3 regions of the Streptomyces sp. NPDC057623 genome follow, and region 1 is predicted to be linked to each of the others. Evidence: riboswitches for the same ligand, from Rfam matches in the RefSeq annotation. Region 1 holds a riboswitch; each other region holds the start of a gene.
The links. Region 1 has a riboswitch for cyclic di-AMP ahead of ACFU95_RS48920 (M23 family metallopeptidase). Riboswitches for the same ligand answer to the same signal wherever they lie in the genome.
Positions count from the first base shown of each region.

Region 2: it holds a riboswitch for cyclic di-AMP, as region 1 does, so the genes downstream of both, ACFU95_RS00770 (NlpC/P60 family protein) here and ACFU95_RS48920 (M23 family metallopeptidase) in region 1, are expected to answer to the same signal.
Region 3: it holds a riboswitch for cyclic di-AMP, as region 1 does, so the genes downstream of both, ACFU95_RS10460 (C40 family peptidase) here and ACFU95_RS48920 (M23 family metallopeptidase) in region 1, are expected to answer to the same signal.

Region 1 is NZ_JBHVGZ010000120.1:5,218-14,787, reverse strand. Features, by position in the region: gene ACFU95_RS48925 (GntR family transcriptional regulator) at 1-158, opposite strand, end outside; gene ACFU95_RS48920 (M23 family metallopeptidase) at 394-1,179, opposite strand; cyclic di-AMP (ydaO/yuaA leader) riboswitch at 1,193-1,356, opposite strand; gene ACFU95_RS48915 (M16 family metallopeptidase) at 1,607-2,995, opposite strand; gene ACFU95_RS48910 (M16 family metallopeptidase) at 2,992-4,347, opposite strand; gene ACFU95_RS48905 (DNA topoisomerase (ATP-hydrolyzing) subunit A) at 4,894-7,350, shown strand; gene ACFU95_RS48900 (CobW family GTP-binding protein) at 7,347-8,441, opposite strand; gene ACFU95_RS48895 (DUF6082 family protein) at 8,763-9,314, shown strand; gene ACFU95_RS48890 (hypothetical protein) at 9,470-9,570, shown strand, end outside.
Region 2 is NZ_JBHVGZ010000001.1:160,857-170,426, forward strand. Features, by position in the region: gene ACFU95_RS00755 (esterase/lipase family protein) at 1-683, shown strand, start outside; gene ACFU95_RS00760 (M23 family metallopeptidase) at 870-2,489, shown strand; gene pcrA (DNA helicase PcrA) at 2,593-5,076, opposite strand; cyclic di-AMP (ydaO/yuaA leader) riboswitch at 5,400-5,562, shown strand; gene ACFU95_RS00770 (NlpC/P60 family protein) at 5,571-6,767, shown strand; gene ACFU95_RS00775 (tellurite resistance/C4-dicarboxylate transporter family protein) at 6,920-7,954, shown strand; gene ACFU95_RS00780 (hypothetical protein) at 7,932-8,285, opposite strand; gene ACFU95_RS00785 (NlpC/P60 family protein) at 8,846-9,570, shown strand, end outside.
Region 3 is NZ_JBHVGZ010000007.1:135,224-144,793, reverse strand. Features, by position in the region: gene bioD (dethiobiotin synthase) at 1-128, opposite strand, end outside; gene ACFU95_RS10500 (adenosylmethionine--8-amino-7-oxononanoate transaminase) at 130-1,428, opposite strand; gene bioB (biotin synthase BioB) at 1,421-2,650, opposite strand; gene ACFU95_RS10490 (8-amino-7-oxononanoate synthase) at 2,797-3,924, shown strand; gene ACFU95_RS10485 (DUF397 domain-containing protein) at 4,027-4,254, opposite strand; gene ACFU95_RS10480 (helix-turn-helix domain-containing protein) at 4,264-5,142, opposite strand; gene ACFU95_RS10475 (ATP-binding protein) at 5,356-5,814, shown strand; gene ACFU95_RS10470 (LysR family transcriptional regulator) at 5,819-6,736, opposite strand; gene ACFU95_RS10465 (LysE family translocator) at 6,861-7,475, shown strand; gene ACFU95_RS10460 (C40 family peptidase) at 7,530-8,003, opposite strand; cyclic di-AMP (ydaO/yuaA leader) riboswitch at 8,007-8,217, opposite strand; gene ACFU95_RS10455 (hypothetical protein) at 8,559-8,867, opposite strand; gene ACFU95_RS10450 (ATP-dependent Clp protease proteolytic subunit) at 8,875-9,510, opposite strand.

The DNA.
Region 1 (9,570 bases):
TCCGCCTCCAGGGTGCGCAGGGCCTCCCGGACGGGGACGCGGGAGACGCCGTAGCGCCGCGCGAGGAGTTCCTCGGTGAGCCGGCCGCCGCGCTCGTAGACGCCGGCGACGATGTCGTCCCGGATCGCGGTGCATACCGAGTGCGCCGGAATACGCATGACCGACCTCCGCCTTAATCCCCGTGAAACGTCGACGAATGACGTGTTCCCGGTGACTCTATTGCAACCGGACGGAATTTCCGACGGCGGGCCGGAATCCATGGATATTTTTTGGACAGTCGATCGTCCCGGAAACGCCGAAAGCCCCGGCACGGGAGCCGGGGCTTCGGGGAAGCAGTGCCTCGGGGAGGCGGACCGCTGAGAGGCGGGGCCTCGGGGAGACGCGGTGGGGACGTCAGACGTTCACGCCGTGCGAGCGCAGGTAGGCGACGGGGTCGATGTCGGAGCCGTACTCGGCCGTCGTGCGGGCCTCGAAGTGCAGGTGCGGTCCGGTGACGTTGCCGGTGGCGCCGGACAGGCCGATCTGCTGGCCGGGGGTGACGGTCTGGCCCACCGAGACGCCGATGGACGACAGGTGGCCGTACTGGGTGTACGTGCCGTCGTTCATCCTGATCACGATGTTGTTGCCGTACGACCCGCCCCAGCCGGCCTCCACGACGGTGCCGGAGCCGACCGCGTGGACGGAGGTGCCGCTGGCGGCGTGGAAGTCGACGCCGGTGTGGCTGCCGGAGGACCAGACGGCCCCGCCGGACTTGTAGCCGGTGGAGACGTACGAACCTGAGATCGGGGCGACGTAGGACAGCAGGCGCTTGCGCTCGGCCTCGCGGGCGGCGCGCTCCTTGGCCTCGCGCTCCTGCTTGGCCTTCTCGGCGGCCTGCTTGCGGGCGGCCTCCTCGGCGGCCTGCTTCCTGGCCGCGGCCTCCTGGGCGGCCTGCTTCTGGGCGGCGGCCTGGGCGTCGATCTGCTCGGCGAGCGTGTCGTCGACGGTGATGACGGGTATGAGACCGGTCTGCTCGACGGCGGGTTCGGCGGCGAGAGCCGGGGCGGCCAGGGTGCCTATGACGCCGGTGGCGGTGAGAGCGGCGACGCCCGCCGCGCGGGCGGTGGTGCGCTCGAACCGGCCGGGACGACGATGCTTCCCGGAGGCGCGGTTCTTCCCGGTGGCGCAGGTGAACGCCATGTAGTGGCTGGTCCTTTCCTTCCTTCTCGCCTACCGGGTTAGCTGACGGGTTCGGAGCAGGAAGGTCTCCTACGGACCCCCTCGCGGCTGCGCGGGCGTCCGATTCACCCCAGGGACTACGGGCGGGTCCCCGGCTCCCCTGGCTCGCGCCGTACGGGGACTCGGCGATGGCTGTCCGGTGCCGCGGGCGCGGCGCACTGCCTGACGGACAGCCCGGAAGACGCTAAGCGGCACCACTTTCAATCCCCAAACGGATCGCGGATTTTGTAGCGCATCCCACAGGCCAGACAGGCAACCTTTCCCTCAATTCGGGCATAAAGGGGCCCTGGTGACTTCGAAGTCACCAGGGCCCCTCACGCACGCGTGCCGTCGCCCGGCGCGGTGTCGTCCTCTACTCGGTCCTCTGCTCGGTCCTGTGCCCGGCCCTCTACTCGGCTGCCACGACGGTGACTTCGCCGATGCCGAGGGCCTCGACGGGCTCCCGGATCGCGGCCGCGTCGCCGACGAGGATCGTCACCAGGCGGTCCACCGGGAAGGCGCTCACGGCCGCCGCGGTGGCCTCGACGGTGCCGGTCGCGGCGAGCTGCTGGTACAGCTTCGCCTGGTAGTCGTCGGGCAGGTGCTGCTCGACCTGGTCGGCCAGCGTGTTCGCCACGGAGGCGGCGGTCTCGTACTTCAGCGGGGCCACCCCGACGAGGTTCTGCACGGCGAAGTCCCGCTCGGCGTCGGTGAGCCCTTCACCGGCGACCCCGCGCAGGACCTTCCAGAGGTCGTCCAGCGCCGGACCGGTGTTCGGGGTGTCGACGGAGCCGCTGATGGCGAGCATCGCCGCGCCCGTGCCGTCCGGAGCGGAGCGCATGACCTGCCCGAACGCGCGCACACCGTAGGTGTAGCCCTTCTCCTCGCGCAGGACCTTGTCCAGGCGGGAGGTGAGGGTGCCGCCGAGGCAGTAGGTGCCGAGCACCTGCGCGGGCCACACGCGGTCGTGCCGGTCGGGGCCGATACGGCCGATCAGCAGCTGCGTCTGCACGGCGCCGGGGCGGTCCACGATGACGACGCGGCCGGTGTCGTCCGCGGTCACCGGCGGGACCGGGCGGGGCTGGGCCGGGGAGCCGGTCCAGGCGCCCAGGGTGTCGCCGAGCAGGGCGTCGAGGTCGACGCCGGTGAGGTCGCCGACGACCACGACGGTGGAGGTGACGGGGCGCACGTGCCGCTCGTAGAAGGCGCGTACGCCCGCCGAGTCGATGCCCGTGACCGTGTCCTCGGTGCCCTGACGCGGGCGCGACATGCGCGAGGTCGCCGGGAACAGCTCCTTGGAGAGCTCCTTGGCGGCGCGGCGCGAGGGGTTGGCCAGCTCGTGCGGGATCTCGTCGAGCCGGTTGCGCACCAGGCGCTCGACCTCGGCGTCCTCGAACGCGGGCGCCCTGAGGGCGTCGGCGAGCAGCCCCAGCGCCTTCGGCAGACGGGAGACGGGCACCTCGAGGCTGACGCGGATGCCGGGGTGGTCGGCGTACGCGTCGAGCGTGGCGCCGCAACGCTCCAACTCGGCCGCGAACTCCTCGGCGGTGTGCTTGTCGGTGCCCTCGGAGAGGGCGCGCGCCATGATCGTGGCGATGCCGTCCAAGCCCTTCGGCTCGGCGTCCAGGGGCGTGTCCAGGAGCACCTCGACGGCGATGACCTGCTGGCCGGGGCGGTGGCAGCGCAGGACCGTCAGGCCGTTGTCCAGCTTGCCGCGCTCGGGCGCAGGGAACGCCCAGGGCCGGGCCTCGCCGGCCTGTGGCTGCGGGTGGAACTCCATGCTGGCGAGCTCGGTCACTGCGCCGACTCCTCGTTCTCGTCGGTGGCGGGGGCTTGGGCGTCCTCGGCCTCGTCGGCGACCGGCTCGTACACGAGCACCGCGCGGTTGTCGGGACGCAGGCGGGCCTTGGCGACCTCCTGGACCTCCTCGGCGGTGACGGCGAGGACGCGCTGCACGGCGGTGAAGGCGAGCTGCGGGTCGCCGAACAGGACGGCGTACCGGCACAGTTCGTCGGCGCGGCCAGCGACGGTGCCGAGCCGGTCCAGCCACTCGCGCTCCAGCTGGGCCTGCGCGCGCTCCATCTCCTCGGCGGTCGGGCCGTCCGCCGCGAAGCGGGCGAGCTCCTCGTCGACGGCCGCCTCGATGACGGGGACCTCGACATCGCCGGAGGTCTTCACGTCCAGCCAGCCCAGGGAGGGCGCCCCGGCCAGGCGCAGCAGGCCGAACCCGGCCGCCACGGCCGTACGGTCGCGCCGCACGAGCCGGTTGTAGAGACGGGAGGACTCACCGCCGCCGAGGACGGTCAGCGCCAGGTCGGCCGCGTCGCACTCGCGTGTGCCGTCCATCGGGAGCCGGTAGGCCGCCATCATCGCGCGCGCGGGAACGTTCTCCTCGACGACCTCGCGCAGCTGCTCGCCGATGGTTTCGGGCAGTGCGCCGTCGCGCGGCTCGGGCTTGCCGTCGTGAGCCTGGATGGAACCGAAGTACTTCTCGACCCAGGCGAGGGTCTGCTCCGGGTCGATGTCGCCGACGATGGACAGGACGGCGTTGTTGGGCGCGTAGTAGGTGCGGAAGAACGCGCGGGCGTCCTCCAGGCTGGCCGCGTCCAGGTCGGCCATCGAGCCGATCGGCGTGTGGTGGTAGGGGTGTCCGTCGGGGTACGACAGGGCGGTCAGCTTCTCGAACGCCGTGCCGTAGGGGACGTTGTCGTAGCGCTGGCGGCGCTCGTTCTTGACGACGTCGCGCTGGTTCTCCAGGCCCTCCTCGTCGAGCGCCACCAGGAGGCTGCCCATACGGTCGGCCTCCAGCCACAGCGCGAGCTCCAGCTGGTGGGCGGGCATGGTCTCGAAGTAGTTGGTGCGCTCGAAGCTGGTGGTGCCGTTCGGCGAGCCGCCCGCGCCCTGGACGAGCTCGAAGTGGCCCGTGCCCTTCACGCTGCTCGATCCCTGGAACATCAGGTGCTCGAAGAGGTGGGCGAGTCCGGTACGGCCCTTGACCTCGTGACGGGAGCCGACGTCGTACCAGAGGCAGACCGCGGCGACCGGTGTGAGGTGATCCTCGGAGAGCACCACGCGCAGGCCGTTGGCCAGGCGGTGCTCCGTCGCGGTGAGGCCGCCGGATTGTGCCTCCGGTGTGGCCGTGTGACCCATGGGCTAGGTGTCCTTCCGGTCGCGTGCGCTGCGTTTGCCGAGCAGTTCGGCTCAAGCTCCTGCCACTGTATGCAGCGTCCGAAGGGTCGGCGAAGTTCCCGGTCAGAACGCCGTGCCCGGACAAAGGTGATCACGGGCCGCGGGCGCCGCGGGGAACGGCGCTCGGGCCCGGCTCGCCGTCCCGTCCCGCGACCCCGTCGAGCGGGGCCGGCCGCGCAAGCTCCGGCCACGCACGCGGCGCCGGCACGGGCCCGTCCTCCCCACGACCTGGGACTGTGCCCGGCGGTCACTCCGCCGAGTGAACGGTCTCGCGGCGCACACTTGCCTTCGGTCCCGCCGGCCGCAAGCGTGGTCCGGGTCAGGACGGTTCGCGCCGCGTCCGCCCCCTGTGTCGCGGGGAGGGCCGGGCGTCGGCGACACTTCTCCGACGCCGGGCCGGAGCCCAACATCGGGTCCTGGTCGGTGGTTGTCAGTGCCGCGGTCCACAATGGTCCGCGTCAGATACCGCAAACGCTCGAGCGACCAGAACCAGAGGAGCCGGCAGCGATGGCCCGCCGCAGCACGAAGAACCCGCCGCCCGACGACTCGTACGAGGAGAAGATCCTCGACATCGACGTCGTCGACGAGATGCAGGGCTCCTTCCTCGAGTACGCGTACTCGGTCATCTACTCCCGGGCCCTGCCGGACGCCCGCGACGGCCTCAAGCCGGTGCACCGCCGCATCGTCTACCAGATGAACGAGATGGGTCTGCGCCCCGACCGCGGCTATGTGAAGTGCGCCCGCGTCGTCGGCGAGGTCATGGGTAAGTTGCACCCGCACGGCGACGCGTCGATCTACGACGCCCTGGTGCGCATGGCCCAGCCCTTCTCGATGCGCGTCCCCCTGGTCGACGGACACGGCAACTTCGGCTCGCTGGGCAACGACGACCCGCCGGCCGCCATGCGGTACACCGAGTGCCGGCAGGCCCAGGCGACGAGCCTGATGACCGAGTCGATCGACGAGGACACGGTCGACTTCACGCCCAACTACGACGGCCAGGAGCGGGAGCCGGTGGCCCTGCCCGCCGCCTTCCCGAACCTCCTCGTCAACGGCGCCTCCGGCATCGCCGTCGGCATGGCGACCAACATGCCGCCGCACAACCTCTCCGAGGTCATCGCGGCCGCCCGCCACCTGATCCGTTACCCGAACGCGGATCTGGACGCCCTGATGAAGTACGTCCCGGGCCCGGACCTGCCCACCGGCGGCCGGATCGTCGGCCTCTCCGGCATCCGGGACGCGTACGAGACGGGCCGCGGCACCTTCAAGATCCGCGCGACCGTGTCCGTGGAGACGGTGACCGCCCGCCGCAAGGGCATCGTCATCACCGAACTGCCCTTCACGGTCGGCCCGGAAAAGGTGATCGCCAAGATCAAGGACCTGGTCGGTTCGAAGAAGCTCCAGGGCATCGCCGACGTCAAGGACCTCACCGACCGCGAGCACGGCCTGCGTCTGGTCATCGAGATCAAGAACGGCTTCGTGCCGGAGGCCGTCCTGGAGCAGCTGTACAAGCTGACGCCGATGGAGGAGTCCTTCGGTATCAACAACGTCGCGCTGGTCGACGGCCAGCCCCTCACCCTGGGCCTCAAGGAGCTCCTGGAGGTCTACCTCGACCACCGCTTCGAGGTCGTCAGGCGTCGCAGCGAGTTCCGCCGCACAAAGCGCCGCGACCGGCTGCACCTGGTCGAGGGCCTGCTCACGGCGCTGGTGGACATCGACGAGGTCATCCGTCTGATCCGGTCCAGCGAGAACTCCGCGCAGGCGAAGGAGCGCCTGATGGAGCGCTTCTCGCTGAGCGAGATCCAGACCCAGTACATCCTCGACACGCCGCTGCGCCGGCTCACCAAGTTCGACCGCATCGAGCTGGAGGCGGAGAAGGACCGGCTGGGCGAGGAGATCGCCGAGCTGACCCGGATCCTGGACTCGGACGCGGAGCTGCGCAAGCTGGTCTCCGCCGAACTCTCCTCGGTCGCCAAGAAGTTCGGCACCGAGCGCCGTACGGTCCTGCTGGAGTCGGCGGGTGCGCCGGTCGCCACCGTGTCGCTCCAGGTGGCGGACGACCCGTGCCGGGTCCTGCTGTCCTCGACGGGTCTGCTGGCCCGTACGGCGAACGGCGACCCCTTCGCTGAGGACGGCGAGGCGAGGCGCTCCAAGCACGACGTGATCGTCTCTGCCGTGCCGGCCACGGCTCGCGGTGAGGTGGGCGCGGTGACGTCCACGGGCCGTCTGCTGCGGATCAACGTCGTCGATCTGCCGCAGCTGCCGGAAACGGCGTCGAGACCGAACCTCTCGGGTGGCGCGCCGCTGGCGGAGTTCCTCTCCCTGGACGGCGACGAGACCCTGATCTGCCTGATCACGCTCGACGAGTCGTCCCCGGGCCTGGCGATCGGCACGGAACAGGGTGTCGTCAAGCGTGTGGTGCCCGACTACCCGTCCAACAAGGACGAGTTGGAGGTCATCACCCTGCGGGAGGGTGACCGGATCGCCGGCGCGGTCGAGCTGCGCACCGGTGAGGAGGACCTGGTCTTCATCACGGACGACGCGCAGCTGCTGCGCTACCAGGCCTCGCAGGTCCGCCCGCAGGGCCGCGCCGCCGGCGGCATGGCGGGCATCAAGCTCACAGAAGGCGCGAAGGTGATCTCCTTCACGGCGGTGGACCCGGCGGTCGACGCGGTGGTGTTCACGGTCGCCGGCTCGCGGGGCACGCTGGACGACTCGGTCCAGACAACGGCCAAGATGACCCCGTTCGACCAGTACCCCCGCAAGGGCCGTGCCACCGGTGGTGTGCGTTGCCAGCGGTTCCTGAAGGGCGAGGACTGTCTGTCCGTGGCCTGGGCGGGCGCCGTCCCGGCACGGGCCGCGCAGAAGAACGGCACTCCGGCCGAGCTCCCGGACATCGACCCGCGCCGCGACGGCTCGGGCGTGTCCCTGCCGAAGACGGTGTCGGTGGTGGCCGGTCCGGTCTAGACCTCCTGGGAGGCGGGGGCTCCGTCCTCCGCCTCCGGTACGTATCGCAGAACGCCCCACATGCCGTGCTCGTCGGCGTGTGGGGCGTCGCTCTCGCAGGCCTCCAGCTCCTTGCCGAGGGCAAAGGCGTCGATGCCGGAGCCGATGAGGACCAGCTGGGTGAGGCGCGCGTCGGCGGCCTTCCACCGCTCCGGGTAGAAGCGGAGGAAGCGCCCGACGGCGTGGACGGCGTATCGGTTGACGGTGTCGTGCGGGCCGAAGTCGACGTACCCCTTGATCCGGTACAGCCCCTCCGGCCTGCTGTCCAGGAATCCCATCAGCCGGCGTGGGTCAAGGGGAACTTCGGCGACGAAGGACACGCTGTCGTAGGCGGTGTGCAGGTGACCGTGGTGGGCACGGTCCGTGTCGTGGCCGCTGCCGGTGGCGGCGTCCGTGTGCTCGTGCAGGTCGTCGAAGGACAGCTGCCCGATGCGCTCCTGGCTGGGGCGGCAGTCGAAGAGGAACTCGGGGTCGATACGGCCGTAGGTGGCGGGAACGACGGCGGCGCTGTCGGTGAGCTGGCGGACCAGTTCGAGCACGCGCTCACCGTCCGCCGTCCGGTCGAGCTTGTTGACCACGACGAGGTCGGCGAGGGCGAGATGCCGGTCGATCTCGGGGTGCTTCGCGCGTGTGTCGTCGAACTCGGCGGCGTCGACCACCTCGACCAGCCCGCCGTACACGATGCCGGGATGGTCACTGGCGAGCACCATGCGCACGAGTTCCTGGGGCTCGGCGAGCCCGCTGGCCTCGATGACGATCACGTCGATGCCGGTGGCGGGCCGGGCGAGCCGTTCCAGGTAGAGGTCCAGCTCACTGGCGTCGACCGCGCAGCACAGGCAGCCGTTCCCGAGGGAGACGGTGGAGTCGCCCAGCGCGCCGGCGACCGCCATGGCATCGATCTCGATCGCGCCGAAGTCGTTGACGATGGCGCCGATGCGGGTGCCTCCGCTGCGGTGCAGGAGATGGTTGAGCAGAGTCGTCTTGCCGGAACCGAGGAATCCGGCAAGGACGACGACCGGAATCTGCTGCGGACCGGGGTTCGGCTGGCTCAACGTGCGACCTCTCTCACGCCGACGGTGCACCGGCTCGCGGGTCGGCGCACGTACGAAGGTTGAATGCCGACCCAGGATACGAGCCGGAAGAATCACCGCGAAGTGAACGATTGTTAGCAGCACTTGCCGGGCAGACGTTGGGCATGGCGCCGGAGTGTGCGACCCTCGCTTCCCTCCGTGCGCCTCCTCTCCGCCTCCCCGCCGATCAGAGCCGCTCGGCACTCTGGGAGACGGCAAGCGCCGCCCACCGCTCGCCGGTCCCCTCCCGTCGACCCGCACCCCGACGACCGGCGGACGGCCGCCTGATCGGGGGTAGTTGACATGACCACACGGAAAAGTTCTGCAAGGAGGCTGGGTTCCGCCACGCTCGCTCTCCTCGCCGCGACCGCCACCCTGACGCTGGCAGCGCGTCAATGGCGGTCGGAGAAGGCACGTCTGCACGAGCAGCGGCTGGAACTCGAGGAGCTGGCGATCCGGCGCACGGCTCTGGCCCATCAGCAGCGCATGCACTGGGAGTTGCTGGGCAGGGCGATCGACGATCCCTCGCTGGCCGCGGTGATCGACACCTACGACCAGGACATCCCGGCGGAGAGGCGCCGGCAGTTCTTCTACGCCAACGCCTGGTACGTCCACCTCTACCACCTCTACCAGGCGGAACTCCTGGACCGGGAGGAGCTGTACACGCGTCTGCGGGAGTTCTTCCAGAGTCCGGTCTTCCGCGAGTACTGGGAGGCATCGCGGCACATGCGCGCCAGCCTGGACGAGTCATCGGTGGAAGCCCAGCTGGGGCACATGGTCGACGGTCTCGTCCGGGACCTCGACGAATCCGACACGGACGAGTGGTGGGTCGTCGGGGAGCCGCCGACGGACTGACCGGGGCCACTGACGCGGAGACGGTCAACAGCTGAACCGAGAGGGGCGCGACTGAGTGATTTTCTTGTGGTCCAGCCACAGGGGGCTCAGGAACACCAGTAACCTGCTCCCCACCCAGTATGCCCAGACCCTTTTGTTCGTAAGGACCGGTACCTTTGAAGATCGTGCGCCGCATCGGTGTGCCTCCCAGCGCCCGAGGCAGTAGTTCAGGAGCTACCTGCCCGGACGTGTTCGAACTCAGCGACGGCAACTTCGC
Region 2 (9,570 bases), on a different contig from region 1:
CGCTTCCCGCCCGGGACACCGCCCCGCTGCCGACGGGGACCCAGCCACCCGTCGTCCTGCTGCACGGCTTCATCGACAACCGCTCGGTCTTCGTCCTGCTGCGCCGCAGCCTCGCCCAGCACGGCAGGCACCAGATCGAGTCGCTCAACTACTCCCCGCTGACCTGCGACATCCGCGCCGCTGCCGAACTGCTCGGCCGGCACATAGAGGGGATCTGCGAGCGCACCGGCAGCAGGCAGGTGGACATAGTCGGACACAGCCTCGGCGGGCTGATAGCGCGCTACTACGTGCAGCGCCTCGGTGGCGACCTCAGGGTCCGCACGCTGGTCACACTCGGCACGCCACACTCCGGCACCCACGTCGTCCCGCTGGCGAACGCGCATCCGATCGTGCGTCAGATGCGCCCCGGCTCACCGGTCCTCGATGAACTGGCCCGGCCCGCGCCCGGCTGCCGCACCTACTTCGTGAGCTTCTGGAGCGATCTGGACCATCTGATGGACCCGCTGGAGACGGCCTGCATCGACCACCCGGACCTGATGGCGCAGAACGTCCGCGTGACCGGCATCGGCCACCTCGCCCTGCCGGTGCACCCCGCCGTGGCGACCGGGATACGGCAGGCCCTCGACACCGCACGGACAGGAGAAGAAGCCGCCCCGCAGTCCGGCGGCCTGACCGTGGCGTAAAGCATCCGGCGACCACCTCCGGCAACCGCCCCCGCCGGCCTCTCCGCAAGCCGCCCCATACGCGGATCACACCGGGATCACACCCGGATCGCACCCGGCACACAGCCGCGGAACAGTCCGCCGACATCGAACAATCTTCGAACGCAAGGCCAAACTCGCGCCCACAGTCCGCCAAAACACGGCCGAATGCCCGTTTCCTTCGCACGCGAAACCTGCCGAAGATTGTCGTGCCCGCATACCGCCGGGTACAGTCGCCGCACTGCTCTGGCAGCCCCTGTTGTCGAGGCGAGAGAGAAGTTGGTGAACGATCGTCACCCGTCGGGGACCATGTCCTCCCCGACCACGGCTTCCGATGCCACCTCGGCGCACTACGTGTCGTACGGCGCCCAGGAAGCCCAGTACGGTGACTCCACCACGTACGGCACCTACGACGCCACCGGATTCGGCGCCGCCGCTCACGCCACCACCTCCTTCGACGCGGACCCCCTGTTCGGCAGCCTTCCCGGTGAGAACACGGGCGCGTACGACACCACCCAGTGGTCCACGGGCAGCCACCAGACCGTGAACTATGACGCCTATGCGGCCCAGCACCACGCCGCCTACGACACCGGCGCGTACGACACCACCGCGTGGACCGCCGAGCACGAGCGGCTGAACTTCGTCCCGCAGCAGGCCAACGGCCACGACACCTCCGGTCAGTGGGACGCGACCGCCTGGGCCCAGCCCGACCAGTCCGGCGCCCCGGCCGACCAGACCCAGCAGTGGGAATGGGGCACGCAGACCTTCGACACCGGGACCTACGACGCCACGCAGTGGAACTCCGACGGCGGAATCGACGGCACGACCACGCAGGCGGCCGACGAGTACCAGCAGTCAGCAGAATCCTTCGATCAGCAGGCGACCGCCCACTTCGAGCAGATCGAGCACGTCGACCCCACGGCCTACGACGATCCCGCCCAGCCCGACGCCGAGCTGACCGGCCCCGGCGGACTCCCCGCCGCGGCCCCTCTCCTCGACGACCAGGAGGAGTCCGCTCCGGCCCCCTCCCCGCGCGCCGCCTCCCGCAGCGGGTCGCGCTCCCGCCGCCGTACGCCCCCCAAGCGCTCCGCGCTGCTGACGATCGCCGTACCGTCCGCGTGTGTGATGGGCGTCGCCGGGATCGCCGCCGCCTCCGTCGGCAGCCTGACCGACGACAAGGACGCGACCACGCTGGCGTCGGGCGGCGAGGCCGTGCAGCCGTCCACCGCGAACAACAAGCTGGACACCCAGCTCGACAGCCTCTCCGCCGGCGCCGACGACTTCGCCGACCGGGCCAGCCGTACGCAGGAGCGCATCGACCTCAAGGCCCAGCAGGCGGCCGAGAAGCGCAAGGCCGCCGAGGAGGCCGCCCGCAAGGAGCGGCTGCGCCCGAAGTTCGCGGTCCCGGTCGCACAGCACGGCCTCAGCGCCTACTACGGCCAGTCCGGCATCAACTGGATGTCCGTGCACACCGGCATCGACTTCCCCGTGTCGTACGGCACGACGGTGATGGCGGCGACCGACGGCACCGTCCGGACGCAGTGGAACAGCGCCTACGGCAACATGATGATCGTGACCGCGAAGGACGGCACGGAGACGTGGTACTGCCACCTCTCCAGCTACCGCGTCGCCTCCGGTACGGCGGTGAAGGCCGGCGACCCGATCGCGTACTCCGGCAACTCCGGCAACTCGACCGGCCCGCACCTGCACTTCGAGGTCCGGCCGGGCGGCGGTTCGGCCATAGACCCGCTGCCGTGGCTGCGCAGTCACGGCCTCGACCCGTCGTAGCCGACCCTCGGTTGACCGCCCTGAGCCGGCGACGCCGGCCGCTGGACGACCGGACGACTTCGTGGCGCCCCCGCCCTTCAGCGGGGGCCCACCCTTGTCAGCCCTACAGCTTCTCCACCGGCGCGTACCGCAGCAGCAACCGCTTCGGCTTGACGTCCCCGAAGTCGATCGTCGCCTCTGCGTTCCCGCCCGTGCCCTTCACGGCCATGACGGTGCCGAGCCCGAACTGGTCGTGAGTGACCCGGTCCCCGACGGCGAGCTGCACGACCGGCTTCTCGGAGGTGCGGCGCGTGGCGAACCCGGACGCGCCCGACGCCGAGGAACGCGAGCGGGACGAGGACAGCGAGGCGGCGACTCCGGACGCGGGACCGGAGGACACCGGCGAGGTCGCCCCCGTGCGCTTCCAGTCCACGTGCTGTGCCGGGATCTCCTCCAGGAAGCGGGAGGGCGGGTTGTACGACGGCTGCCCCCACGCGCTGCGCATCGACGAGCGCGTCAGATACAGCCGCTCACGCGCACGTGTGATGCCGACGTAGGCCAGCCGCCGCTCCTCCTCCAGCTCCTTGGCCTGGCCGAGGGCGCGCATGTGCGGGAAGACGCCGTCCTCCATGCCGGTGAGGAAGACGACCGGGAACTCCAGGCCCTTGGCGGTGTGCAGGGTCATCAGGGTGATGACACCGGAGCCGTCCTCGTCCTCGTCGGGGATCTGGTCGGAGTCGGCGACGAGCGCGACCCGCTCCAGGAACGCCGCGAGCCCGCCGGAGGACTCACCCTCACCCGACTCCTGCTCGAACTCCAGGGCAACGGCCGCGAGTTCCTGAAGGTTCTCGATACGGGTCTCGTCCTGAGGGTCCGTGGAAGCCTGCAACTCGGCGAGGTAGCCGGTCCGTTCCAGCACGGCCTCCAGGATGGTGGCCGGCCCCGCCCCGGACTCGACGACCGTACGGAGCTCCTCCATCAGCGTGTTGAACCGCTTGACGGCGTTGGTCGACCGCGCGGCCATGCCGTACGCCTCGTCCACCCGGCGCAGGGCCTGCGGAAAACTGATCTTCTCCCTCTGCGAAAGGGCGTCGATCATCGCCTCGGCGCGGTCACCGATGCCCCGCTTGGGCACGTTCAGGATCCGTCGCAGCGGCACGGAGTCCTCGGGATTGGCCAGCACCCGCAGGTAGGCCAGCACATCCCGGACCTCCTTGCGCTCGTAGAACCGAACCCCGCCGACGACCTTGTAGGGCAGGCCGACCCGGATGAAGACCTCTTCGAAGACACGGGACTGGGCGTTCGTCCGGTAGAAGACGGCGACGTCGCCGGCCTTCGCGTCCCCCGCGTCCGTCAGTCGGTCTATCTCGTCGGAGACGAACTGCGCCTCGTCGTGCTCGGTGTCCGCGACATACCCGGTGATGCGCGCGCCCGCGCCCGCGTTGGTCCACAGGTTCTTGGGGCGGCGGGACTCGTTGCGCTCGATGACGGCGTTGGCGGCGGTCAGGATCGTCTGCGTGGAGCGGTAGTTCTGCTCCAGCAGGATCGTCGTCGCGTCCGGGTAGTCCTCCTCGAACTGGAGGATGTTGCGGATGGTGGCGCCCCGGAAGGCGTAGATCGACTGGTCGGCGTCACCCACCACACACAGCTCGGCGGGCGGGAGGTCGTACTCGCCGGGCGGCACGTCGACGGGGTGCTCGCCGGTCCCGACGAGCTCGCGCACCAGCGCGTACTGGGCGTGGTTGGTGTCCTGGTACTCGTCCACCAGCACATGCCGAAAGCGTCGGCGGTAGTGCTCGGCGACGTCCGGGAAGGCACGCAGCAGGTTGACCGTCGTCATGATCAGGTCGTCGAAGTCGAGGGCGTTGGCTTCCCGCAGCCGCGACTGGTACAGGGCGTAGGCCTGAGCGAGGGTCTTCTCGAACCCGTCCGTCGCCTGGGCGGCGAAGTCCTCCTCGTCGATCAGCTCGTTCTTCAGATTGCTGATCTTGGCGCTGAAGGACTTGGGCGGAAACCGCTTGGGATCGAGATCCAGATCACGGCACACCAGCGCCATCAGCCGCTTGCTGTCGGCGGCGTCGTAGATCGAGAACGACGAGGTGAACCCGAGCTTCTTGCTCTCCCTGCGCAGGATGCGCACGCAGGAGCTGTGGAAGGTCATCACCCACATCGCGTTCGCACGCGGGCCTACGAGCTGCTCGACGCGCTCCTTCATCTCGCCCGCGGCCTTGTTGGTGAAGGTGATCGCGAGGATCTGCCCCGGATGCACGTTCCGCTCGGCCAGCAGGTGGGCGATGCGATGGGTGAGCACACGCGTCTTGCCGGACCCGGCGCCGGCCACGATGAGCAGCGGGCTGCCGGAGTGGACGACGGCCGCACGCTGGTTCTCGTTCAGCCCCTCCAGCAGCGCCGCCGCGTCGAGGGCCGGGCGCGGGGCGCCGTCGCGGTAGTAGGCGTCCCGGTCCGGAGGCACGTCGAACTTCCCGCCGAACAGATCGTCCGGAACCGACTCCGGAGCATGATCGTCCTCGGGCGGTGGCGGATGCTCCTCGTGGGCCCGTGGGGCCTGGAGGTCCGCCAGGAAGCTGTCGTCAAAGAGGCTGCTCATCGCTCTCCGAGTCTAGGGCGCCCCACTGACAGCCCGCGGCCGCCCCGAGAACATCGCCCGTTTCAGCCCCCGACGATCTACCGGACCCGCCCATGCCGCCACCCCCTCACCCTCCACAACCAGGCCATAACACTCCGCAGCCACCTCGACAAAACAGCCGATAACCACCAGCCGCACCCAAACCGACCGCCACGCGCAACGCACTACCCCAAGGTCACGAAAATGTATCGGGCATATCGAACATCAACCTTCACAGGGGCCTCACGAGTTGGCTACGGTGCCGGACAGGCCGTACGACCCCCTCCGGCGAACGTCGCCGGGCCGCACGGCCTCCGCCGAGTCCGGCACGCCCACGGCGCCCGGAGCCGGGGACCCACCGAACTTGGGGTGAATCGGCCGGACTTCCCACCCGGGCCGTAGGGCAACCCTTCCGAACCACCCGCCCGAACCCGACAGCTAACTCGGTAGGCGGAGCATGGAAGGAGTCGCCTCCCTTGGCGTCGCACCGCAAGTCGCGTCCCGCTGGTACGCGTGTAGCAGGCATACGGACCCCCGCCCTCGCCACGGCGGCCCTCACCTCCGTCGCCCTGCTGTCCCAGACGGCCAACGCGAGCCCGTCGACAGACGACAAGCCCAGCCTCGAAGAGGTCGAGAAGAAGGTCGACGACCTCTACCGCCAGGCGGAGTCGGCGACCGAGAAGTACAACGCGGCCAAGGAGAAGACCGCGAAGCAGCGCAAGCGCGTCGACACCCTGCTCGACGACGTGGCCCAGCGCACCCAGACGCTCAACGACGCGCGCGAGGAACTCGGCCGTTCCGCCGCCGCGCAGTACCGCACCGGAGCGGCCGCCCCCGACACGGCGACCTTCCTTCTCGCGGACACCCCGCAGGACTACTTCGACCAGTCCCAGCTGATGGACCGCATGACGGGCCGCCAGGAAGAAGCGGTCGCCGACTACTTCACACAGCAGTCCGCGACGATGAAGAAGCGCGAGGAGGCCACCCGGAGCCTCGAAACGCTCACCGAGTCGCAGAACGACCTGCGAACCGCGAAGACCACCGTCCAGACGAAGCTCGCCGACGCCCGCGAACTTCTCTCGAAGCTGACGGCGGAGGAGAAGGCACGCCTCGCCGCGATCGAGAAGCGCAAGCAGGAAGAGGCCGCCCGCAAGGCGGCGGAACTGGCCAAGCAGCAGGCGGAGGCGGAGCGCCAGCGCCAAGAGGCGGCACAGCAGCAGGAGAGCAACGAGCCCCCCACCGACTCGTCCTCCTCCGACTCGTCCTCCTCCGACTCATCCTCCTCGGACTCGTCCTCCTCCGACTCCTCGTACGCCACCAAGGCCGAGAAGGCCCTGGCCTTCGCCCGCTCCCAGATCGGCAAGCCGTACGTCTGGGGCGCCACCGGCCCCGACTCCTACGACTGCTCCGGCCTCACCCAGGCCGCCTGGAAGGCCGCGGGCGTCGACATCCCCCGCGTCACCTACGACCAGGTCAACGCCGGCACCACGGTCTCCCTCGCCAGCGCCCAGCCCGGCGACCTGGTCTTCTTCTACGACGACATCACCCACGTGGGCATCTACATCGGAAACGGCATGATGATCCACGCCCCGAAGCCCGGCGCGTACGTCCGTGAGGAGTCGATCTACTACGACGGTGAGTCGTCGATCCACAGCGTCGTACGCCCCGCCTGACACCCGGCTGACGCCCACGCGCGCGTAGCGCTTGCGCGTGGGCTGTGGAGGGGCGAGGCCGCCCCGGGCAGAGGTACCCGCCCGACCGCCGGAGGCACGCGGCACCGGCGCGCCCCGCCCCCAACCCCCACCCCGCTCCCTAGCATCAACCCATGCCCGCCACCACCACCCCCGGCTCCCCCTTCCGTACCTGGTGGTCGCGACGTCCCCCGACAGCCGGCGCCGCCGTCATGGCGACCGGCATCCTCTCGGTGGGCCTGCACCAGACGGGCTACGAAACCCTGTCCCGGATCGCGCTCGCCCTCGCCTGCGCATCCTGGCTCGCCCTGGCCTGCGACTTCACCGCGCGGCTCCTGTGGGACCGGGCCAGGTGGGTGAAGGAGGCAGCCACCCCGGCCGCCCTGACCGCCATCGCCGCGACCACCGTCCTCGGCACCCGCTTCACGGCCCTCGGCTGGGAGACCCTCGCCAAGGCCCTCCTGGCCTTGGCGGCCCTGCTCTGGCCCGGCCTTCTCATCGCCGTCGTACGCCACTGGCACCCCCGCATGCCCGGCGCGGTGTTCCTGGGCTGCGTGGCCACCGAGGGCCTCGCCGTCCTCGGCGCCACGCTCGCCGCGACCGAGGAATCGGCATGGCTGGCCCACGCGGCACTCGTGCTGTTCTGGCTCGGCCTCGTGCTCTACGTCATCGCCCTGACCCGCTTCGACCCGCGGCAGGTGGTCCACGGCGCCGGCGACCACTGGGTGGCGGGTGGCGCTCTCGCCATCTCCGCGCTCGCCGGCTCGAAGCTCATCGCCGCCGACAGTCCCCGCCTGTACCTCTGGAACGACGACGACGACACCGGCGCCCTGCGCACGGTGACCGTCGCCCTGCTGGTCCTCGACCTGGCCTGGTACGCCGCCCTGCTCATCGCCGAGATCGCCCGGCCCCGGCCCCGCTACGACGTACGCCGCTGGGCAACCGTGTTCCCGATGGGAATGACGGCGGCTGCGGCACTCTCCATCGCCGACGCCGTGGACGTCTCCTGGCTCGAAGCCCCCGGCGAGGTCCTGCTGTGGGTCGCGGTGGCGGCCTGGCTGGCGGTCACCGCGGGCGCGGTGTGGGCCTACACGCACCCCGGCCACAAAACCGCGGCCGAGCCGGGAACCTCCCCCGGCACGGACGTCAGGTCCACAACACAGCGATGAAGACGTTCGCCACGGTCAGCAGACCCACCACCCCGAACAGACGCTTGTCCACCGTCTCGTCGTCCCGCTTCACGTACACGAGCCCCAGGATCACGACCAGCAGCGCCAGCTTCACGCCGATCTTGATGTTGTCGACGGGATGGTCGTCCGCCTGATTGAGGCCCACGAGGATCACCCCGGTGACCAGCATGGTCAGGGCGCCGTGCAGCATCGCGGGGACGAACCGGGCGGTGCCCCGGCCCATGACCTTCATCTGGGTGAGGAAACCGCCGAGCAGCGCGGCGATACCGATGATGTGCAGGCCGACGAAGAGATGGATGAGTACGTCCATGGGGCCGGAGCCTAATCAGCCCCGGGCACCCGCCCACCACCGCCCCGCCTCAATCCCCCTCAACCGCGCCCTCAACCGCGCGCCCTCGCCCCCGCCCGGGTCCTGCATATATGCGCCGTAGCACCCGGCCGCCCCCACGCACCCCCCGTTCCGCCACATCGGTCAGCACACAGCGTGAACAAGACGCGGCCTTTCCGGGATCACGCTCACTTACGGTCATCCCGCGGTCTGCTCCCGGCACTTCCGCACAACGCGTTACCGCACCGACACAGTGAGGTTTAGCGTCCTCCACCAGGTGACCGGCTCCCCACCGCCGCCCGGGCCAGGGGCGGCAGTCGGACACCACCGCCGAGAAAAGTCCGGCGGCGGCCCGCTCCCCCTGTGCAGGCCGCCGCCGGACGCGTAACCCGCCCCCGGGCGGTCGTACGTCGCACCCCCAGGCGCTCGTACGCCCGCCGCTCCCCCGGGGCGGTCCGTTCCTCCGGGGACGGTCGTACGGGCCACCGCCTCGGCGGACGTACGGGAGACGAGGCGGTCGTACGAAAGGACGTGCAGTCCACGTGGCAGCGCACCGAAAGCCCCGTCAGCGCTCGGCCGGCGGCAACACGGCCCGCACGGCATGGACGATCGCCCTGGCGGGCGCGGCGACGGCGACGGGTCTCGACGGGACCGGACACGCCGAGCCGCAGCTGACACCGGAGCAGGTCAAGGTGAAGGTGGACAAGCTGTACCAGGAGGCGGAGGTCGCGACCGAGAAGTACAACGGCGCCAAGGAGCAGGCGGACGAGGCCGGGCAGCGGGTCAGGAAACTGCAGGACGAGGCCGCCCGCAGGACGGAGAGGCTCAATTCGGCGCGGGAGACGCTCGGTTCGATGGCCGCGGCGCAGTACCGGGACGGCGGCCTCGACCCGGCCCTCCGGCTCGCGCTCTCGGCCGACCCCGACCGCTACCTCGACGGAGCGGAGTTCGCCGAACGCACCGGCAACCGCCAGGCGGCGTCCGTCGCGAGCGTCCGCAGGCAACTGCGCGAGATCGAGCAGTTGCGGGGGGCGGCGCACATCGAACTGACGTCACTGAAGTCCCGCCAGTCGGAACTGCGACAGCACAGCAAGACGATCACCGGCAAGCTGGACACCGCCCGCAGCCTGCTCGCCCGGCTGACCGCCGAGGAGCGCACCCGGCTCCAGGCGAACGGCACGGACCGCGCCGCCCGCTCCTCGGCAGACACCCGCGACGCCCTGGCAGCTCCCGGCTCGGCCACGGCCCAGGCGCCCAACGCCCGTGC
Region 3 (9,570 bases), on a different contig from region 1:
ACGCCCGTCTGCGCGGCCTTCAACACCGCCACCGACCGGCCCGCGGTCAGCGCGGCCGCAGCGACCGCGGCCGTCGTGACCGTCTTGCCGACCTCCGTGCCCGTGCCCGTGATCACCAGTACCGGCATGTCAGCCCTCCCGTGCGGCCGCGCACACCGCGCGGGCGATCCGTGCCACGTCCGCGTCACCCGTGACGTACGGCGGCATCGTGTAGACGAGGTCGCGGAACGGCCGCAGCCACACGCCCTCACGTACGGCGGCGACGGTCGCGGCCCGCATGTCCACCTCGTGGTCCAGCTGGACGACCCCGATGGCACCGAGGACCCGTACGTCCCGTACGCCGGGAAGGTCCGCCGCCGGGGCCAGCCCGTCCCGCAGGCCCGCCTCGATCCGCTTGACCTCGGCCCCCCAGTCCTGGCCGAGCAGCAGCTCGATCGAGGCGCAGGCCACCGCGGCCGCCAGCGGATTGCCCATGAAGGTCGGGCCGTGAGCCAGCACCGGAACCTCGCCGCGCGAGATCCCGTCGGCCACGCGCGAGGTGCACAAGGTGGCGGCCATCGTCAGATAACCGCCGGTCAGCGCCTTTCCCACGCACATGACATCCGGCGTCACCGCCGCGTGGTCGGCCGCGAACAGCGCGCCCGTGCGCCCGAACCCGGTCGCGATCTCGTCGAACACCAGCAGCACGTCGTGCGCGTCGCACGCCTCCCGCAGCACCCGCAGATACGCGGGGGAGTGGAACCGCATCCCGCCCGCGCCCTGCACGACCGGCTCGACGATCACCGCCGCCAGCTCGTCCGCGTGCCGCTCGATCAGCGACCGCAGATGGTCGGCGTAGGACTCCTCGTACTCCACGGGTGGCGGGTCCGCGAACACCTGGCGCTGGAGCACCCCGGTCCACAGCTCGTGCATCCCGCCCTCGGGGTCGCACACCGACATCGGCTGCCAGGTGTCGCCGTGGTAGCCGCCGCGCCAGGTCAGCAGCCGCTGCTTGCCGGGGCGGCCCAGCGAACGCCAGTACTGCAGGCACATCTTGACCGCGACCTCGACCGACACCGACCCGGAGTCCGCGAGGAAGACATGCTCCAGACCGTCTGGCGACATGTCGACAAGGAGCTTCGCCAGGCGCACGGCGGGCTCGTGCGTGAGCCCGCCGAACATCACATGGCTCATGCGCGAGAGCTGCTCGCGCGCGGCCTCGTTGAGCACCGGGTGGTTGTAGCCGTGGATCGCCGACCACCAGGACGACATGCCGTCGACCAGTTCGCCCGAGCCGTCCGCCAGGGTCAGCCGCACCCCGCTCGCCGACGCGACGACGAGCGGTTCGGCACGGCCGGGCATGGGACCGTACGGATGCCAGACGTGCCGCCGGTCGAGTTCCAGCAGCTCGGGCACGGTCAGGTCGGGCACCGTGCGCGCCTCAGGCATTGGGCGCGAGGTCCGTTCCGGCACCCCTGCGGCGGACGGCGACCAGGTCGGTGCGCGGCTCGGTGACGGCCGGCGCGGCGGCGGCCGTACCGCACACACCGCCCCCCGCGTGCGCACCGCACCCGGCGCTGTCGTGCCCACCGCACCCGGCACCCTCGTCGGATCCGCAGCCCGCGCTCTCGTGCGACCCGCACCCGCCCCCGGCGGCGGCCACGTCCGCCCGGTGCTCCGGCAGTGTCACCTGGTCGGCGCCCTCCACCTCGAACCCGGCGTCCGCGATCATCTCCAGGTCGGCCTTGCCGGCCTGGCCCTCGGTGGTCAGGTAGTCGCCGAGGAAGATCGAGTTGGCGAGGTGCAGGGCGAGGGGCTGCATGGTGCGCAGGTGCACCTCGCGGCCGCCCGCGATGCGCACCTCGACGTCGGGGCAGACGAAGCGCACCATCGCCAGGATCCGCAGACAGCGCTGCGGGGTGAGGTTCCACTCCTTGGCCAGCGGGGTGCCCTCGACCGGGATCAGGAAGTTGACCGGCACCGAGTCCGGGTCCAGCTCGCGCAGCGAGTAGACGACGTCGACCAGGTCCTCGTCACTCTCGCCCATGCCCGCGATCAGGCCGGAGCAGGCGGACAGGCCGGCCGCGTGCGCCTTGTTCACGGTGTCGACGCGGTCGGCGTAGGTGTGCGTCGTCGTGATCTCGCCGTACGTCGACTCGGAGGTGTTGAGGTTGTGGTTGTAGGCGTCCGCACCCGCCTCGCGCAGCCGCTCCGCCTGGCCGTCGGACAACAGTCCGAGACAGGCGCACACCTCGACGCCCTCGTTCTGGTCCTTGATCGCCTTGATGGTGCCCGCGACCCGGTCCACGTCACGGTCGGTCGGGCCGCGCCCGGACGCCACCAGACAGACCCGCTTGGCGCCTCCCGCCAAACCGGCGGCCGCGGCCTGGGAGGCCTCGTCGGGCTTGAGCCAGGTGTATTTCAGGATGCCGGTGGTGGAGCCGAGGCGCTGGGAGCAGTAGGAGCAGTCCTCGGGGCACAGCCCGGACTTGAGGTTGACGAGATAGTTGAGTTTCACCCGTCGGCCGAACCAGTGCCGGCGCACCTTGCCGGCCGCGGTCACCACATCGAGCAGGTCGTCGTCGGAAGTGGCGAGGACGGCCAAGGCTTCCTCGCGGGTCGGCAGCTCGCGCCGAAGCCCCTTGTCCACCAGCGTGTTCAGCAGGTCCATGGGAGCTGATCCTGACGTACGGAGGGGCTCCGAGCCAAGGAGACTTCGGACAACCCTGTCACTTCGATGTGTGGGTATTGCCACACCGTGCGCCGTCGGTCGTGCGACTAGTGTCTGTGCACTGCCTACAAAAGCCCGGAGGAGTCATGGCGTTCGGCTGGATCGACGAGCAGGCGGAGACGCGCCGCCGCGCCGGGCTGGTACGGACCCTGCGCCCGCGCCCCGCCGAGTCGCCGCTCCTCGACCTCGCGAGCAACGACTACCTGGGTCTGGCCCGCCACCCCGAGGTGACGGAGGGCGCGGCGCGGGCGGCGCGCACGTGGGGTGGCGGTGCGACCGGTTCCCGGCTCGTCACGGGCACCACGGAGCTGCACACCGAGCTGGAGCGCGAGCTGGCCGACTTCTGCGGCTTCGAGGCGGCCCTGGTCTTCTCGTCCGGCTACGCGGCCAACCTCGCCGCGGTCACCGCGCTGGCTCCGCACGGCTCGCTGATCGTCTCGGACGCGGGCAACCACGCCTCCCTGATCGACGGCTGCCGGCTGGCCCGGGGCGGCACCCAGGTCGTCGCGCACTCCGACCCGGACGCGGTGCGCAAGGCGCTCCAGACGCACGACGGTCCTGCCGTCGTCGTCTGCGACACCGTCTTCTCGGTCGACGGCGACGCCGCCCCGCTGGCCCGGTTCGCCGAGGCGTGCCGGGAACACGGCGCCGGGCTGGTCGTCGACGACGCCCACGGGCTCGGAGTGCTGGGCGACGGCGGCCGCGGCGCCCCGCACGCGGCGGGACTCGCCGGCGCCGACGACGTCGTCGTGACGGTCACGCTGTCCAAGTCGTTCGGCAGCCAGGGCGGCGCCGTCCTCGGCCCCGCCCGGGTGATCGACCACCTGGTCAACGCGGCCCGGACGTTCATCTTCGACACGGGCCTCGCCCCCGCTGCGGCGGGCGCTGCCCTGGCGGCACTGAGGTTGCTGCGCCGCGAGCCGGAGCGCGCGGCGCGGGCGCGCACGGTGGCGAGCGAACTGCACACCCGCCTGACGGCCGCGGGCCTGGAAGCGGTACGTCCGGACGCCGCGGTCGTCTCCGTGCGCGCGCCGTCCCCGGAGCAGGCCGTGCTCTGGGCGGCCGACTGCCGTGCGGCGGGCCTCGCCGTGGGCTGCTTCCGTCCTCCCTCCGTCCCCGACGGCATCTCACGGCTGAGGCTGACCGCCCGCGCGGACCTCTCCGAGGGGCAGATCGAACGCGCTGTACGGGTGATCGGCGAGACACGACCATGAGTCGGCGTGACACGGCCCTGCCGTCGCGTCAGACGGAACTGATCAGAGTGGAACTTGATGGGACTGGAACCGATCTAAAGCGGTCAGAGCTGATCGGAGCGGTCAGGACTGGAACGCGGTCGTGAAGCCCGTCCAGCTCTCGGGGGAGAAGAGCAGCGCGGGTCCGGCCGGGTCCTTGGAGTCGCGCACGGCCAGCAGCCCGGTCCAGGGACCGGAGTGCGGCCGCGCCGTCTCCACACAGTTGTTCGCTCCGGTGCTGTAGCTGCTGCGCAGCCATCGCGCACCGGGCAGATCGGTACTCGACGTGATGTTCCGAGGCATTGCGGTCATGGTGCCTCCTTACGCACCGCCGGCAAGCGCGGCGATGTAATCCAGCGATTCCTCGGGCGAAAGGGCGTGGATCCGAAGGGCGTTGAAGGCCTCCGTGTAGGCCTGGAGGTCTTCTTCCCGTTCGAGGTAGAGGCTACTCGTCAAGTGGTCGAGAACAACCACATCCAGATCAGAAGTGCGCGAAAATGAGAAGATAACGAAAGGCCCGGTGATGCCGACATGCTCACCGGCCGCGAACGGCAGCACCTGGAGCCGGACTTGGGGCAGCCGTGCCGCCTCCATCAGCCGCCCCAACTGCCGCGCCATCACCTCGGGCCCGCCGATCTCCCGGCGCAGCACCGCCTCGTCGAGCACCGCGCTCAGCACCAGCGGCTGATCGGCGTGCAGCACGTCCTGCCTGGCCAGACGGACCGCGACCAGCGCCTCCAGCCGTTCGTCGGCGTCGGCGGCCTCGTCGGCGAGTCCGCCCACCGCGGCCCGGGTCACCGCCCGCGCGTACTCGGGCGTCTGCAACAACCCGGGCACCACGGAGGTCTCCAAGGTGCGCATCGCGCTCGCCTGGGACTCCAGACTGATGAAGTCGCGGTACGTCGGCGGCAGCACTCCGCGGTACGCGTGCCACCAGTGATGCCGCCCGGCACCCTCGTCGGACCCCGCCAGCACCAGCAGCAACTCCCGTAGCCGGGCGTCCTGTACGCCGTACGCGTCGAGCAGTAACCGCACATCGGCCGGTTTCACGCCGCTGGAGCCGGTCTCGATCCGGCTCACCTTGGACTGGTGCCAGCCCACCAGCCGGGCCGCCTCACCACTGGTGAGCCCCGCGCCGGTGCGCAACGCACGCAGTTCCGCGCCCAGTTTTCTGCGGCGCACCGCGGGACCGTGCTGCATGGGCAACTCCTTACTCCAACCGAGCCGCCCAAATACGGTCTGCCGTCGCAGAGTTCACCGCTTCGAGCGACAGATATATGCATATCTTGGGGGATCGGCACCCTGACGGCCCTGGTAATGGCAGTCTGGCGACGAAGCACCAGTCCGGGACCGTACTCGAACCCTCCGCTCCGTGTCGGACTCCGGTCCCGTTGGGAAAGGGACGACGTCGCCATGGCAGATCATCTGGAAGCATCCGTCACTCTGCCGAGCGATCCCGCCTCGGTCTCCGCGGCCCGGTCCTACGTGGTCACCACTCTCGCCGAGTGGGGACTGCCACCGGACACGGAGGTGGCCGACACCATCCGTCTGATCGTCTCCGAGCTCACCACCAACGCCGTACAGCACACCCTCGGGCAGTCACCCACCTTCACGGTGGACCTCGTCCTCGACCGTGACGAACACCTGCGCATCGGCGTCACCGACAGCCACCCCCGCTTCCCCAAGCGGCTGCCGGCCGCCGTCCAGCAGGACAACGGCCGCGGCATGGTCATCATCCGCTGGCTGACCGCGGAGTGCGGCGGCAAGCTGAGAGTGCGACCGACCCGCGAGGGCGGCAAGACCATCTCCATCGAACTGCCCTGGACGGTGCCCGCGGCACCCGTCCCGGCGGCGGGACCCCAGGACTCCTGACCCCTCACCCCTGCTGTCCGGACCGGCCGAACGTGCCCCGCAGCAGGGCCCGGAAGGCGTCCGCGGCGGGAGCCCTCTCGTCACCGCGATGGGCGACCGAGATCGTCCGGCGCAGCTCTCCGCCCTCCAGCGCGCGCACCCCGACCGGGGTGACCGACGTACGCGCGACCATCTCCGGTACGACCGCCACCCCGAGCCCCGCACTGGCCAGCGCGCACACCAGGAGATACCCCGGCGTCGGCACCAGCACCGAGGGCAGGGCCCCGGCCCGGGCCAGCACCGCCTCCACACCCCGCCGGGCCGGCGCGTCCGGCGCCATGCTGATCAGCGGCTGCCCGGCGAGCTCGGTCAGCGGCAGCCGCGCCGGTCCGCTGGTGAGGGCGTGGCCCGGAGCGGACACCAGGACCAGTTCCTCGACGAGGATCGGCTCGACGAGGACGGAGGAGACGAGCGGGGTCGGGGCGCCCGGCTCATAGGCGTGGGTCAGCGCCAGGTCGATCTCCCCGGCCGCCACGGCGGCGACGCCGGCGGAGGGTTCGTAGTCGGCGACCGTCAGCTCCACGTCCGGATGCGCCCGGCGGAAGGCGCTGAGAGCCGGCGGCAGCAGATGGATGCCGGCGGTCTGGAAGGTGCCGAGCCGGAGCGTGCCGCCCGTCAGCCCGGTCAGCCGGGCCAGTTCGTGCCGCGCCCGCTCCAGCTCGTCGAGCACCCGCCGGGCCCTGGTCACCAGCAGCTCGCCCGCACCCGTCAGCCGGGCCCCGCGATGGTGCCGTACCAGCAGGGCGGTGCCCGTCTCGCGCTCCAGCTTGGCCAGTTGCTGGGAGAGCGCGGGCGTGGTGTAGCCGAGCCGCTCGGCGGCCCGGGTGATCGAACCCGCCTCGGCGACCGCCACCAGGGCGGCGAGGCGGGTCGGGTCGTACATGGCGGGTCCCTTCGAGCGCGGGGCCTCTCAGCCTGTCTGACGGCCCTGCCTAAAGCATTGCTTAAGGAACACCCAGACTATTCGAAATACCTGCTGAAGGCTTCCGCGCGGCAGGCTGGCAGGCATGGACGCTCAGCTCATCGCCTTCACCGGGGTCTCCGCCGGCCTGGTCGCCATGCCCGGGGCCGACTTCACCGTCGTCGTACGCAACGCTCTCGTCTCCCGCCGGGCCGGCATCGTCTGCGCGCTCGGGATCGGGGCCGGGCTGCTGGTGCATGTGACGCTGGCGGTGGTGGGGGTCGCCGCGGTGCTGACCGCCGTACCGGCGCTGTTCCGCGCGCTTCAAGTGGTAGGCGGCGGCTATGTGCTGTACCTGGGCGTCCAGACGCTGCGGCAGCGGCGCGCCGAAGTCGTGCACGAGCGCGAGGACTCCGCCACACGGCCGTTGCGGCAGGGCTTCGTGACCAACGCCCTCAACCCGAAGGCGTCCCTCACCTTCCTCAGCGTGCTGCCCCAGTTCGTGCCGGCGGGCGCTCCGGCGCTGCCCCGGACGCTGCTGCTCGCCCTGATCGTGCTCGCGATCGCGCTGGTGTGGTTCCAGGCGGTCGCCCTGCTGGTGGACCGGCTCGGCAGGTGGCTGCGCCGCCCGCGTGCCGCCCGGGCGGTCACGACGGTCACCGGCGCCGCGCTGACGGTCTTCGGCGCGGCACTCCTCGCCGGGCCGCTACAGACCCTCTGAAGGGCCCGGGGGCGGTGACGGCGTGTCAGGTCGCCCCCCCCGCCCCCGGGAAGGTCACTTGACCCGGCCGTACCAGACGCTCCTGGTCCAGATCTTCTGGAGCCTCACGACGTCCCCGCTCTTCGGGGAGTGCCAGATCCTTCCCTTCCCGGCGTAGATGCCGACGTGGTAGACGTTCGACCCCGAGTGGAAGAACACCAGGTCTCCGGCCTTGCGGTTCGTGGCGGAGATGTGGCGGGTCTTGTTGTACTGCTGGGCCGCCGTACGGGGCAGCTTCTTGCCCGCTTTCTTGAACGAGTACAGCGTGAGCCCGGAGCAGTCGAACCGGTTCGGGCCTGTGGCGCCCCACCTGTACGGGGACCCCTTCTTGGAGGCCGCGACCTGGAGTGCCTTCGTCGCCGGCGTGGCGGCCTCCGCCTCGGAGGCGAAGCCGGGCGCCACGATCGAGCCGCCCACTGCGGCGATGGTGAGAGCCGAGGCCGTACCGGCCCGGGCCATGAGCGACGGGACACGATTGAGCGCAGTCATGCGCAACCCTTCGTCAGCCGCCTGTGAAGGATGACCTGTCGGATTCGGGCTGGCGAAGTTGCCCGGCCGCGTTGCCACGGCTTCACCCCAAGGGCGGCTCGGATCGAACGAACGTCCGCTCCGGCGACCCGTCTTGCTCGGGTCCTCCACTCCTGCCGATCCACTCCTGTCGACCGGTCATCCGGGCGGCGGCAGGACTCGGCGTCCGCCCGGACCGCCCCGCCGCTGTGGCGGGGGCTTGTCGTCAGTCAGGGATCTTGACGCACGGATGAACGAAAATCCCAACGGAACCGGGGATTTGTGGTGTTACTCACCACTCACCCGTTCGGGTGGACACCCCTTTGTTCGAGTGGGCGTCCAGGTGCCCGAGGAGCCCCGGACCTGGGGCGGAACGCTTGATTCCGCCTTGGGGTCACACCCGTTGCGCAACCTTGACGGGCGCTCAAAAGGACAGGCGGCTACGCCGAAAGGCGGTACGTCGTTTGGTCCGTTTCAGCTGCGTTCCGGACGCCTCGACAGTGGGTCGGGACGTCCGGAACCGGTCTGTACGGGTCGTCAACTGTCGGAGCGCGGCGGCACCGTGACGCGAGCCGTGCGGCGTTCTCCGTCCAGCACGCGCAGCGCACGCGCCAGCGTGGGAGCGTGCAGCTCGGTCTCGCCCCGCTGGTGCATCAGCGCCAGCGCGTCCCGGAGCTCGGCCGCCTTGCCGACCAGCGCCTGGGCGGCGCGCAGTCCGCTGTAGGTGTCGCCGTGCCGACCCGGGTTGATCCGGCCGAGCAGGTCGACGGCATCGAGGTAACGGTCGATCAACTCGCCCTCCGCGCGGGTCAGTGCGGGCAGGGGCGGCAGCTCGGGTGGCAGCACGGGCCGGTCACCGCCCGGTGGGCGGCGCGGCGGTGGCCCTGCGACTGGGGATGATCGCGTCCACCAGTCCGTACTCCAGCGCCTCCTGAGCGCTCAGGATCTTGTCCCGCTCGATGTCCTCGCTCACCTGTTCGCGGCTGCGCCCGGTGTGCAGGGCGAGCATCTCCTCCAGGCGGACCCGAACGCGCGTCAGTTCGTCGGCCTGGATGGCCAGATCGCTCGCCTGGCCCTGGACCGGCTCGGGCAGCCCCGGCTGACGGATCACCACCCGGGCCCCCGGCAGGGCGAATCGCTTGCCCGCAGTGCCCGCGGCCAGCAGCACCGCGCCGGACGCGCCGGCCTGGCCCAGGCAGATCGTCTCCACGTCGCAGGTGACGTACCGCATGGTGTCGTAGATCGCCGACATGGCGCTGAACGAGCCGCCCGGCGAGTTGATGTACAGCGAGATGTCCCGGTCGGGGTCCTTGTGCTCCAGGTACATGAACTGGGCCATCACGTCGTTCGCCGAGATGTCGTCGATCTGTGTGCCGAGAAAGACGATCCGCTCCTCGAGCAGTTTCGAGTACGGGTCCTGCGTCCTGGTGCCGCTGCTCGTGCGCTCGGTGAACTCGGGCAGCACATGGCGGGCGGTCGGTCGGGTCATGGCTCACGCTCCCTTGGCGGAGTGCCTGTAAAAAATGTACAGGACGTACATGACGTAATG